2 linked regions of the Methylomagnum ishizawai genome follow. The protein of the gene in region 2 interacts with the protein of the main gene of each other region in a pairwise test. Links are inferred from orthologs where the notes say so. Each region holds a gene or a part of one and is shown on either strand. Other genes may lie near its edges. The genes, in order: rlmKL and typA.

Region 1 (6,476 bases), 1.3 Mb from region 2 along the record:
CTTTCCATCATCGCGGCGCGGCCCTGGCCGTGGCTGGCCAGCGCCGCCGCCAGCACCGCGCCCAAGGGCGAACCCATGCGCAGGGCGCGGAGTTGCATGGTGTCGAACTGGTGCTTGCGGTAAAGCCCCCAGACATGGTTCACCAGGTGCGGCGGAACGATCCGCTGGGGGCGTAAGGTCCACAAACGTTCCACGACGATGGCCAGGGCCAGCACGGAACAGGCGATGATGGGCCACATCATCCAGCCGCCCGAAGTGATGATCTCGAACACGGTCCTCTCCCCGTCAAACAAAGCCGCTAATACTAACAGGAGCTTGGGCTACCCGCCCGTGATTCAAGTCACGGGTGGGGAGGCCGTCTTCATCACAGGGCTTCGATATCCAAGCCGGGAATATCCACCCGCATCGTCTTGCCCCGCCATTGCACCACGCCGATATCCCGCCAGGGCGCGGCCATATTCTTGTGGCGTAAATCGTCCTCCCAAGCCATGGGTACCTGGACTTCCTTCAGCTTGATGACGAAATCGGCGTCCTTGAGATCGATGCCCAATTCCATGGCCCAATAAGCCGTGATTTTGCGCAGGAATTTCTCCAGGCGGTCGCGGCCCATATGCGAAGTGACCGCCACATTCGCCCACATCGATTGCACCCGGCCCCAATGCGGCGCCAGCAAGCGGCCTTCCTGGTTGACGAAGGGCAACCAGGTTTCCCGGCCCGATGCATCCCGGTAACTCAGCGCCAGGATATGGTTATAGCCCGCGAAATGGTCGTGCATATATAAGGCGTGCGGGGTAATGCCCAAAAAGGCGTGGGAATAATTGATGATGGAATCGCTCAGATGATCCAATATCGCGAGGGCCGGATCGGCGGGCCGCTGCGCCCAGCGATATAACAGGCCGTAATGGATAGTGCTATTCAATTGCAGCACCAGGACCAAAACCAGGAATTTGGCGATGCGCTGGGCCGTTTGGCGCTCGGTCGCGGCATAACGGGCATACCCACGGGAAAAAGGCCGCTCGTCCTCGAACGGAGGCGCGGTAATCACCGTGCAAGCCCCGTCGCAAACCCAGCGCTCGCGGTTATCGGCGATCTTGCGATAGAGCTGTCCGGCCAAACCGTAACAGCCCGGCAAACCCATGAGCCAAGCCAAGGGCAGGGTATAACCCATGGCCTGGAGGATATTGATATAAGTATCCAATCCGGCGAACAAGCGCCCTTGGCCATCCAGGGCATAAAGGTCGGTCAACAGCTTATCATCGGGAATGGCATCCAAGGCTGTATATTGCCGGGCATGGCTTTGTAAGCCTTTGAAGTCGATAGCCCCGCGCACATCGAAATGTCGCACCACGATCACCGTGCGATTGCACAAGGGGCAATCCTGATCGTAGAACACGGTCAGGATCGGCTGCGCCAAGCGGAGTTTATCGTGTATCTCCCGCCACCAACGGAACGGCACCATCAATAGATAATGCACCAGCATGGCGAAACCGAAGGGATAGATATTCAGCGACAGGATGATCCCGGCATGGAAGGTCGCCCCTGCCAGCATCAAGGGTACCCGGAACCGCCGCTGCCAAAACAGCGGTAGGAACAGGAATTGAAACAAGATGATGGCATAGCCGATAAGCTGCTCGAAACCCTTGAGATTCAGCAGCTGACTCATGTCGATGGCGGACATGTAATAAGGCATGGTGGGCGGCAACCACGCGCCCATGCCATTACGCCAAAATTCCGAGGAGAGCTTATGTAGCCCGGAATCGAAATATAAAAGGCCCAAGGAAATCCCCAACGGCAGATAATAGGCCAAGACCGTGACCTGGGTGGGGGGCTGATAAGGCGAGCCTGGGACGGAATAGCGCAGTTTATGGCGCAGATTATCCAGCGATAAGGCCCGCTCGGATGGCAGGAAGATCAGCAGGAAACTGGTGCTGGTCATCAATTGGTCGAAACCGCCGTCGAAATCCTGCCACATCGGCGTGAAACAGACGAACAAGACCCAGAATAGATAATTGAACACGGCGGCTTTACGGGTATGGTAGCCCAGCACCAAACACCCGGCGACTGCCAGCCAAACCAGCAGGAAGAAATGCAGCATTGGCGAAGCCCGGTCGAGATAGGGCACCGGGTCGAAAATCAAATGACGGAAGTAATAGAGGAACAGGATTTCCTGCAAGATCACCAAGCTGAAGGCGATGCGGAAAACCCCGAGTCCGGTGGCGGGCACGGGTTTTTGCAGCCCTTGGGCGACGAGATTCAAAATGGTTTTGTACATGTCGGGGAGCGGATGTGCGGATTCATGCGCCAACACGGGACCGGAGGGCGGATCGATCCGCCCCCACGGCTGCGCTGGCTGCGGGGAAGTGCCGTGGAACCGGGGCTTCAGGCGTAGGGCCGGTCCCAATCGCCGACGAAGAAGCTTTCGCCCAGGGGACGGCGGCTGCGGGCGGCGTATTCGCGGGCTTTGAGGTCTTCGGGGATTTGGCTTTCGGGCAATTGGTAGCCGACGGTCAACATCGCCATGCAGTCGTAACGTTCGGGGATGGCGAATTCGGCGCGGATTTTGGCGGGATCGTAGCCGCCCATCTGATGCACCATCAGGCCCAGCGCGGTGGCCTCGACCGACAGGCTCATGCTGGCGGCCCCGGTGTCGTACTGGCCCCAGCGGCTGGGACGGCCATCGGTGAACTGGCGGTCGGCGCAGGCCAGCATCAGCAAAGGCGCATGGGCGGCCCAGCCGCGGTTGCCTTCCACCAAACAGTCGAAGGCCCGCCGCCAGCGCTCGGGATCGCCCAGCCGGTCCCAGATCAGATAGCGCCAGGGCTGGTCCCCGAAACAGGAGGGCGACCAACGGGCGGCTTCTAACAAGGCGGCGAGTTTTTCCGGCTCGACCGGACGGGTGGGATCGTAGGCCCGGCCACTCCAGCGGCGGGCCAGGGGATCGGCGATGGGGGTTTGGGTCAGGGCGGGTTTGTCGAACATGGCGCTGTCCTGGAAGAAGCGGCGCGGCCGCGGGCGGGCTGAATTGTACCGCCACTCCAGGGGGGATGGGCGAACCGGCAATCCCGACCGCCGGGGGTAGAACCAACAAAATCCGCCCAAGCCGGAACGACCGGCTTGGGCGGCATGGGCTTCAGAGACCGGGCGACACCCCGGCCAAGCGATCAACGACTTCGAACGACCGACGGTTACGAGGCGGGCGATTCCTTTCGCCACGGCGGGGGAAACCGGATTGTCGGGATTCCATCGGTTCATGTCCTGAACCAGTCTTCATCCCTGCCGCCCCTCCTTGGGCCGCCCGGAATCCTTTTCCTCCGCCGTTATGGTCCCCATCCCTTGGATAACGCCTCTGGGTGGCAAGTTAACCATGCCGGTCCTTGCGGATATATCCGCATCGGTACCTATATCGGATGGGCGGCGGACGGCTCAATGGCTGCGCCGCACCTCGAAACCCACGCAATCGCCCAGCGGCTTTTCCTCGACCACCCGGCATTCGTCCACCCGCGCCAGGGGCGGGCCGGACCGGCACCAGGCCAGGAATTGGGCGATGCGTTCGGGCGGACCCTCGACCAGGAGTTCGACCCCGCCACTGGCGAGGTTACGCGCCCAGCCCGCCAACCCCAATTCCATCGCCTGGGTTTTCGCCGTTCCCCGGAAATACACGCCCTGCACCCGGCCACTTACCCATACATGCACGCGCTGTCGCATCGATCCCGGCCCTGTAATTGGTTTTCAAGTTTCCGATAATGAACGCCCATGGTTTTGGGCCGTGCCTGCTGGGTGTATCGCTACAGGCTGTACGAGATTACACCACAAAACGTTGCATCCGGTAGCCGGGTCAGCGGGTGATCGCCCAACAGCGATGGATCCGCGCATCCCGCTCGAAATCCTTGGGGAGGGTTTTGCGGCTGATGTCCTCGATCCGCAGATCGGCCAGCGCCTCCGTCTCCAGCTTGAACCTGCGGTGGTTGGTGGAGAACAGCAGCTTGCCGCCCGCTGCCAACAGCGCCACGCATTGGCGGATCAAGCCGACATGGTCGCGCTGCACGTCGAGGGTGTCGCGCATCCGCTTGGAACTGGAAAAGGTCGGCGGGTCCAGGAAAATCAGGTCGTAGCGCCAGTTGCCGCGCACCGCCTCGGCCAGCCATTCCAGGCAATCGGCCTGGATCAACTCGTGTCGATGGCCGCGCATCCCATTGAGTTCCAGGTTGCGTCCGGCCCAATCCAGATAGGTGCGCGACAGGTCGACCGTGGTGGTGGCGCTGGCCCCGCCGCGGATGGCGTGGACCGTGGCCGTGCCGGTGTAGGCGAACAGGTTGAGGAAGCTTTTCCCCTGGGCTTCCCGCTGGATCATGAGTCGCACCGGGCGGTGGTCGAGGAACAGCCCGGTATCCAGGTAATCCTCGAAATTCACCCAGAACTTACAGCCGCCTTCCTCCACCACGAAGAACCGGCCCGATTCGGCTTGTTTCTCATATTGGGCCGTGCCTTTTTGGCGGCGGCGGGTTTTGAGGAAGATTTGGGCGGGCGGTAGCTCCAGCACCGCTTGGATCGCGGCCAGGGCTTCGAGGAAGCGGGTTTCGGCCTTGGCGGGATCGATGGTGGCGGGGGCTTCGTATTCCTGGACCTGGGCCCACAGTTGTTGTTCGCCCCTTCCCTGGGGCTCACCCTCCGGGCCGCGCTCCGCACGTCCAAGTCCGCTCCCGGCGGACTTGTCGCCTTGGTAGAGATCGACCGCCACCGCGTATTCCGGCAAATCGGCGTCGTACAGCCGGTAACAGGTGATGCCCTCCTGCTTGGCCCAGCGCCCCAGGTTTTTCAAATTCTTGCGCAGGCGGTTGGCGACCATGGCCGCGCCGCCGCTGTTGGCGTCGATGGCGCGGGCTTGGCGGAACAAGGCGCTGTGCTGGCGTTGGGCCTCGCTCGGGGCACCGCCTTCGCGCGGGGTGAAGAAGCGTTCCGGCGCGATCTCGAAGTTGAACAGCTTGCATTCGATGGCCCCGTTATAGAGGGCGTAGAACCGGCGGGCGCGGATGCCGACTTTGAACGCCAGTTCCGGGTTGCCGGTGAACACGGCGGCCTGCCAGCCCTGGAAATGTTCGCGCAGGGTCGCGCCCAGTCCGGTGTAGAGCGGGACCAAGGTTTCTTCTTCGCCCAGGCGCTCGCCATAGGGCGGATTGGCCACCACCAGTCCGTGGGCCAGGCGCGGGCGGGCTTCGGCCAGGGCTTTGCGCTCGATATGGACCAGGCCGCGCAAACCGGCGCGTTCGACATTGGCGAGGGCGGTGTGTACGGCTTCGCGGTCGATGTCGTAGCCGACGATGGCGGGCAGGTTTTTGAGGCCGGCCTGGGCTTGGGCCTGGGCTTCGTCGCGCAGGGTTTGCCAGAGGCCGGCCCGGTGTCCGCGCCAGCCTAGGAAGCCGAACCAGGACCGGCGCAAACCGGGCGCGACTTTCGCCGCCATCAACGCGGCCTCGATGGGCAGGGTGCCGGAACCGCACATGGGGTCGATGAACTGCCCGCCCGCGGCGGCGATCCGGGGCCAACCGGCGCGGAGCAGGATCGCCGCCGCGAGGTTTTCCTTGAGCGGGGCTTTGCCGCCGTCGAGCCGGTAGCCGCGTTTGTGCAGGCTGTCGCCGGACAGGTCGATGCTGGCGGTGGCGAGGTCGCGTTCGAGGTAGAGGTTGATGCGGATTTCGGGTTCGGCGAGGTCCACCGAGGGCCGGGTGCCCGAGCGGGCGCGGAAATAATCGACGATGGCGTCCTTGACCCGCTGCGCCCCGAACAGGGTGTGGGTAATCTGCGAGCGGTTGGCAGCGAAATCGACGGCGAAGCTGGCTTCGGCGTCCATGTGGTCGGCCCATTCGATGCGGGCGGCCCCGGCGTAGAGGGCGTCGGGGCTGTCCGCCGGGAATTGGGCGATGGGCAGCAAGACCCGGTTGGCGAGGCGGGTCCACAGGCAGACGCGGTAGGCGGTTTCGAGGTCGCCGCCGAAGGCGACACCGGCCTTGGCTTCGGTGACATCGGCGATGCCTAGATCGCGGAGTTCCTGGGCCAGGAGCAGTTCCAGTCCCAGGGGGGCGGTGGCGAAGAAGCGGTGGGTTGGGTTCATGGGGTCGGGTGTGGCGATGGGCTATGGAAAAAAGGGGGGACGCACCATAGCATGTGGGGGGACGGGAGGATAGCGGGAGGAATGTCGCGGTTGGGTGAAGGGTACTGCTGTGGGTGATTCTGGAATGAGCGATGCGCTTGATGAGTGAGACGGATTAGCGTAGTGTCTCAGGCGTTATTCGGAAATGGTTATAGGGTATAAAGTTTTTAAAATCCTCACTTGAGGAACCGTATGAAACCTTTAAAGCTTGCAATTTTATCGATCATCCTGTTGTTATCGCAGCCGGTTTTTGCCGAAGAAGATGATGATGTGAGTTCTCAAGATTACGTAAAAATTTTTTACCTTCCCAGTCGAGGAGCGTTTATTT
Region 2 (6,368 bases):
CCGGGCGAAAACGTCGAACGCCTGCTCCATAAGAAGGATTTATATCTCAGGGGCGGCGCGGTCGAATTCTGGCTGTGCGACGACACCGGCAAGCTGAGCTTCTACGATGATCTCGATGTATTGGAATATTCGCGCTTGATACCGGCGTTTCCGCACCGGGTCGAGCCGGATTGAGTACGTACGGGACGGCCAGCCCCGTCCCACTTTTGAATCGATATTGCGCCAAGAAAATAGAGGAACCTAAATGCAGGTCTATTACGATAAAGACGCCGACCTTTCCATCATCCAAGGCAAGAAGGTCGCCATCGTCGGCTACGGCTCCCAGGGCCACGCCCATGCCAACAATCTCAAGGAGTCCGGCGTCTCCGTGGTCGTCGCGCTGCGTCCGGGTTCCGCCTCCGCCCTCAAGGCCCAGAACGCCGGGCTGGAAGTCATGGACATCGCCGACGCGGTCAAGGCCGCCGACGTGGTCATGATCCTGGCCCCGGACGAACATCAGGCCAGGCTCTACAGCGACAAGATCGAGCCGAACATCAAGCAGGGCGCGGCCCTGGCCTTCGCCCACGGCTTCAACATCCACTTTGAGCAAATCCAGCCCCGCGCCGACCTCGACGTGATCATGGTCGCCCCCAAGGGTCCGGGCCATCTGGTGCGCTCCACCTACACCCAGGGCGGCGGCGTGCCCTCCTTGATCGCAGTGTTCCAGGACGCTTCCGGCATGGCCAAGGAAATCGCCCTGTCCTACGCCTCCGCCAATGGCGGTGGCCGGGCCGGCATCATCGAGACCAGCTTCCGCGAAGAAACCGAAACCGATTTGTTCGGCGAGCAGGCCGTCTTGTGCGGCGGCGCGACCGCCCTGGTGCAGGCGGGTTTCGAAACCCTGGTCGAAGCCGGCTACGCCCCGGAAATGGCCTACTTCGAGTGCCTGCACGAACTCAAGCTGATCGTGGACCTGATGTACGAGGGCGGCATCGCCAACATGCGCTACTCCATCTCTAACACGGCGGAATACGGCGACCTGACCCGCGGCCCCCGCGTCGTCACCGAGGCCACCAAGCTGGAGATGAAGAAAATCCTCAAGGAAATCCAGACCGGCGAATTCGCCCGCGAATTCATCCTGGAGAACCAAGCCGGTGCCGCCACCCTCAAGGCCAAGCGCCGCCTGGGCCGCGAACACCAGATCGAGCAGGTCGGCGCGAAACTGCGCGACATGATGCCCTGGATCAAGGCCAACAAGATCGTCGATAAGAGCAAGAACTGATCGACCCGCCGGGCGGACCCTAGCGTCCGCCCTTCCGTGCGGGCGGGGTTCCGCCCGTTCTATGCCGCCCTTGCACGAGCCGACGATGGAACGCAACCACACCCCCCCTGGCAAACCCCGGCGCGGCGTCTACCTGCTGCCCAACCTGTTCACCACGGCGGCCCTGTTCGCCGGTTTCTACGCCATCACCGCCGCCTTCGACCATCGCTTCGAGACCGCCGCCATCGCGATCTTCATCGCCATGGTGCTGGACGGGTTGGATGGCCGCGTCGCCCGCCTAACCAACACCCAGAGCGCCTTCGGGGCCGAATACGACAGCATGGCCGACATGGTCTCGTTCGGCGCGGCCCCGGCCCTGGCGATGTACGTCTGGTCGCTGGCGGGCCTCGGCAAATTCGGCTGGGTCGCGGCCTTCGTCCACGCGGCGGGCGCGGCCCTGCGCCTGGCCCGCTTCAACACCCAGGTCGCCACCGCCGACAAGCGCTACTTCCAAGGGCTGCCCAGCCCCTCCGCCGCCGCCATCCTGGCGGGCTTCCTATGGTTCAGCGAGAGCCATGGGATCCAGGCCGAATCGGTGAGCTATGTCGCCGCCGGGCTGGCCCTGGCCACCGGACTCCTGATGGTCAGCAACTTCCGTTACTACAGCTTCAAGGATTTCGACCTGCGGGGCCGGGTGCCCTTCCTGTGGGCCATCCTCATCATGCTGGTGTTCGCCCTGGTGTTCACCAACCCGCCCTTGATGCTGTTCGTGATCTTCGGCGGCTACGCGGTGTCGGGCCCGGCCCTGACCCTGGTCCGGTTGCGCAAGATGCGGAGCGAGCGCAAGGTCTAGGGCTTTTCCCAACCACCGGGCATAAAAAAGCCCCGCCGGACCGGCGGGGCTTTTTATTGTCCGGCCTATTCGGCGGCGGCGGCGCGGCCCGCCCGCTTGCGGTCGTTCTCGGACAACAGCTTCTTGCGGATGCGGATGGACTTCGGCGTCACCTCGACCAGTTCGTCGTCGTCGATGAATTCCAGCGCCTGCTCCAGGCTGAACTTGATCGGCGGCGTCAGCAGGATGTTTTCATCGCTGCCGGCGGCGCGGATATTGGTCAATTGCTTGGCCTTGGTCGGGTTGACCACCAAATCGTTGGAGCGGGAATGGATGCCGAGGATCATGCCTTCATAGACCTCGGTGCCATGCTCGATGAACAGCCGCCCGCGCTCCTGTAGGTTGAACAGCGCGTAACCCAGCGCCTTGCCCGCCACCATCGACACCAACACACCGTTGATACGCTGGCCGATATCGCCCTTCTTCATCGGGCCATAGTGGTCGAAAACATGGTAGAGCAGCCCGGTGCCGGAAGTCGCGGTCATGAACTCGGTCTGGAAGCCAATCAAGCCACGCGAGGGCATCATGTATTCGAGGCGCACCCGGCCCTGGCCGTCCGGCACCATGTTGAGGAGGTCGCCCTTGCGCTCGCCCAGTTTCTCCATCACCGCGCCCTGGTTGGCCTCTTCCACCTCGATGGTGACGGATTCGTAAGGCTCGCAAGCCTCGCCATCGATTTCCCGGACGATGACCTCGGGGCGCGACACGCCCAGTTCATAGCCTTCGCGGCGCATGTTCTCGATCAGGATGGAGAGGTGCAGTTCGCCGCGGCCCGAGACCTTGAACTTGTCGGGGTCGGCGGTATCCTCCACCCGCAGCGCCACGTTATGCAGCAATTCGCGCTGCAAGCGCTCGCGGATCTGGCGGGAAGTCACGAACTTGCCCTCCTTGCCCGCGAACGGCGAATTGTTGACCTGGAAGGTCATGGTCACGGTGGGCTCGTCCACGGTCAAGGGCGGCAACATCTCCACCGCGTCGGGGGCGCAGATGGTGTCGGAGATTTCCAGGGCGTCGATGCCGGTGAAGGCGATAATATCGCCCGCGCTGGCCTCCGGCACCTCGACCCGTTCCAAGCCTTTGAAACCGAACACCTGCAACACGCGGGCGGTGCGCTGCTTGCCGTCGCGGCTCACCACCACCACCGGGGTATTGGTTTTGACCGCGCCGCGCTGGATGCGCCCGATGCCGATCACGCCGACATAGGAGTTGTAGTCCAACTGGCTGATCTGCATCTGGAAGCCGCCCTCCTCCTTGACCAGGGGCGGATGCACCTTGTCGACGATGGTTTGGAACAAGGGGTCCATGCTGCCCTCGCGGATGTCGGGATTATCCCCGGCATAACCGTTGAGGGCGGAGGCGTAGACCACCGGGAAATCCAGTTGCGCCTCGGTCGCGCCGAGCTTATCGAACAGGTCGAAGGTCTGGTCCAGCACCCAATGGGCGCGGGCGCCGGGCCGGTCGATCTTGTTGATGACCACGATGGGGTGCAGGCCCAGGGCGAACGCCTTCTGGGTCACGAAGCGGGTTTGCGGCATGGGGCCGTCCACCGCGTCCACCAGCAGCAACACCGAATCCACCATCGACAGCACCCGTTCCACCTCGCCGCCGAAATCGGCGTGGCCGGGAGTGTCCACGATGTTGATGTGGTAGCCGTTCCAATCGATGGCGGTGTTCTTCGCCAGGATGGTGATGCCGCGCTCCTTCTCCAGGGCGTTGGAATCCATGACCCGTTCCTCCACCTTCTCGTGGGCGGCGAAGGTGCCGGATTGCTGTAGGAGCTTGTCCACCAGGGTGGTTTTGCCATGGTCGACATGGGCGATGATGGCGATGTTGCGTAATTTTTCGATCATGATGGGAAAAATAACCCGGATTCGGGCGGGGATGGGAAAAGCCAGGGATTCTAACAGAGTCGGGCTGCGATCCGTCAGGCGCGGCTTAGCGCATTCCATGCCAAGCTCCGCCCAAGGCGAAACACAGCGTCCACCCGATGGCCTATGCGCCCCGTGGAGCGGGATTCACAACACCACCTGGGTGCCGAGTTCGATCACCCGGTCGGAGGGAATCCTGAAATAGCTGGCGGCGCTGCTGGTGTTGCGGGCCAGCCCGATGAACAGCTTCATGCGCCACAGCGCCATCCTGGGGTTCGGCGATGGCAGCAGGGTTTCGCGGCTGAGAAAAAACGTCGTGTCGGCGGGATCGATATCGAATTCGCGGCTGCTCGATTTCAGTACGCGGGGAATGTTCGGGGTTTCCATGAAGCCATAACGCAACACGATCCTGAACATGCCGTCGGCCAGCTTGGTCACTTCCCGCCGCCGTTCCGCCGCCACCCAGGGCAAAGGCTCGGTCAGCACGGTCATGACCACCACGGTCTGGTGCAAGACCTTATTGTGCTTGAGATTGTTGAGCAGGGCGAAGGGCACGCCGAACTGGCTCCCAGTCATGAACACGGCGGTCCCCGGCACCCGCACCGGCGGTTGCTCGGCGACGCGGGCCAGGAACACATTGATCGGCATCGCTTCCTCCTTCAAGCGCTCCATCAGCAAATCACGGCCCCGCTTCCAGGTCGTCAGCACCGTGAACACGGTCAGGCCGATGGCGAGCGGAAACCAGCCGCCCTCCGGTATCTTCAGCGAATTGGCCCCGAAGAACGCCAGATCGACCAGCAGGAACAGGAACGCCACCACGCCGCTGAGATAGGGATTCCATTTCCATAGGCTATAGACCACCACGAAGGCCAGCAGGGTATCGATGGCCATGGTGCCGGTCACGGCGATGCCATAGGCGGCGGCCAGGTTCGAGGACGAGCGGAAACCCAGCACCAGGGCGACGATGCCGATCATCAGCGCCCAGTTGATCCAGGGGATATAGATTTGCCCCATCTCCTCCTCGGAGGTGTACTGCACGTTCAAACGGGGCAGGAAGCTCAGGTGCATGGCCTGCGAAGTCAGCGAGAACGCCCCGGAAATCACCGCCTGCGAGGCGATGATGGTGGCGAGGGTGGCAAGGCCGATCATCAGGGCCAGCCATTCGTTGGGCACCAGCAGGTAGAAGGGATTCTGCACCGCCGTGGCATCCTGGATGAGCAAGGCGCCCTGGCCGAAATAATTCAGCAGCAAGGCCGGCAACACCATGTAGAACCAGGCCTTGCGGATCGGCGCGGCTCCGAAATGGCCCATGTCGGCATAGAGCGCCTCGCCCCCCGTCACCGCCAACACCACCGAACCCAGCACCAAAATCCCATGCCAACCATGCGCGGCGAAGAAATGCGCGGCGTGCCAAGGATTGAGCGCCGCCAACACCCCGGGCGCGCCGGCCAGGCTATGGATGCCGAACCCGGCCAAGGCCAGGAACCACAGCACCATGATCGGCCCGAACAACGCCCCGACCACCGCCGTCCCGCTGCGCTGCACCCCGAACAAGGCGATCAATACCGTCAGCGCGATGGGGATGACGTAGGCGTGTAGCTCCGGCTTCAAGACCCCCAGGCCCTCGACCGCGCTCAACACCGAGATCGCCGGGGTGATGATGCCGTCGCCATAGAACAGCGAAGCCCCCGCCAGCCCCAGCATCATCAGCGCGGCGCGCCAGGATGGGGCGATCCGCGCCTTCTGGGTGATGAGGGACATCAAGGCCATGATGCCGCCCTCGCCCTTGTTGTCGGCCCGCATGATGAAGACCACGTACTTGAGCGAGATCACGATCAGGATGGCCCAGAAGATCAGGGACAAGACCCCCAGGATATTGTCCGGGGTCGGTTCCACCGCGTGGGCACCTCCGAAACATTCGCGCATCGTGTAAAGTGGGCTGGTACCGATGTCCCCGAACACCACGCCCAGGGCGGCGATCACCAGGTTTTTCTGATCTTTGGGTTGAATGGAAGCGTAAAGGGTGGAGGGCATCGTGGACCGTGTGGAAGGTGAATGGAAACACCCCGTCCCAGGGGATCGGATCAGGCGGGCGGGACACCGGGAAGGATCGACCAAAGGTACGCATCGGAAATTTATTATTATCTTTAAAACAGCCTCGGACCCGGCCATGGCGGCCCGGTATCCGCTCCCTCGGACCCATAAAAAAAAACGGCTCGATCCATGAACCCACCGAAATGGCTCTTCCTATGCTTGGGGCTGGCCTTATTGGCCGGCTGCGCGGCTTTCGTGGCGAAACAGGATTTTTCGGTCCTGTACGGACCCGCCCACCCCAAACCACGCTGGCTAACCGGCGAACAATATACAC

The links.
Region 1: the proteins of typA (region 2) and rlmKL interact in binary tests that used the Escherichia coli proteins (3 or more experiments, as listed by UniProt). The link is inferred for Methylomagnum ishizawai from one-to-one orthologs.

Annotation. Positions count from the first base shown.
Region 1 is NZ_FXAM01000001.1:3,553,651-3,560,126, reverse strand. What follows is about bases 3,473-6,476. They hold rlmKL (bifunctional 23S rRNA (guanine(2069)-N(7))-methyltransferase RlmK/23S rRNA (guanine(2445)-N(2))-methyltransferase RlmL), read right to left. Parts: upstream 6,110-6,476; coding sequence 3,836-6,109; downstream 3,473-3,835. Other genes in these bases: B9N93_RS15915 (hypothetical protein), read left to right, coding at 6,341-6,476; B9N93_RS15925 (acylphosphatase), read right to left, coding at 3,473-3,705. Also shown: B9N93_RS15940 (MotA/TolQ/ExbB proton channel family protein), read right to left, coding at 1-272; B9N93_RS15935 (DCC1-like thiol-disulfide oxidoreductase family protein), read right to left, coding at 365-2,272; B9N93_RS15930 (nitroreductase family protein), read right to left, coding at 2,380-2,979; more of B9N93_RS15925, read right to left, coding at 3,424-3,472. UniProt on the Escherichia coli protein: Specifically methylates the guanine in position 2445 (m2G2445) and the guanine in position 2069 (m7G2069) of 23S rRNA. Methylation occurs before assembly of 23S rRNA into 50S subunits.
Region 2 is NZ_FXAM01000001.1:2,292,005-2,298,372, reverse strand. The notes cover bases 1,571-4,466. They hold typA (translational GTPase TypA), read right to left. Parts: upstream 3,983-4,466; coding sequence 2,159-3,982; downstream 1,571-2,158. Other genes in these bases: B9N93_RS10135 (potassium transporter Kup), read right to left, coding at 4,148-4,466; pssA (CDP-diacylglycerol--serine O-phosphatidyltransferase), read left to right, coding at 1,571-2,093. In the rest of the region: B9N93_RS10155 (Uma2 family endonuclease), read left to right, coding at 1-174; ilvC (ketol-acid reductoisomerase), read left to right, coding at 245-1,261; more of pssA, read left to right, coding at 1,347-1,570; more of B9N93_RS10135, read right to left, coding at 4,467-6,034; B9N93_RS10130 (fatty acid cis/trans isomerase), read left to right, coding at 6,224-6,368. UniProt on the Escherichia coli protein: A 50S ribosomal subunit assembly protein with GTPase and nucleotide-independent chaperone activity, required for 50S subunit assembly at low temperatures, may also play a role in translation.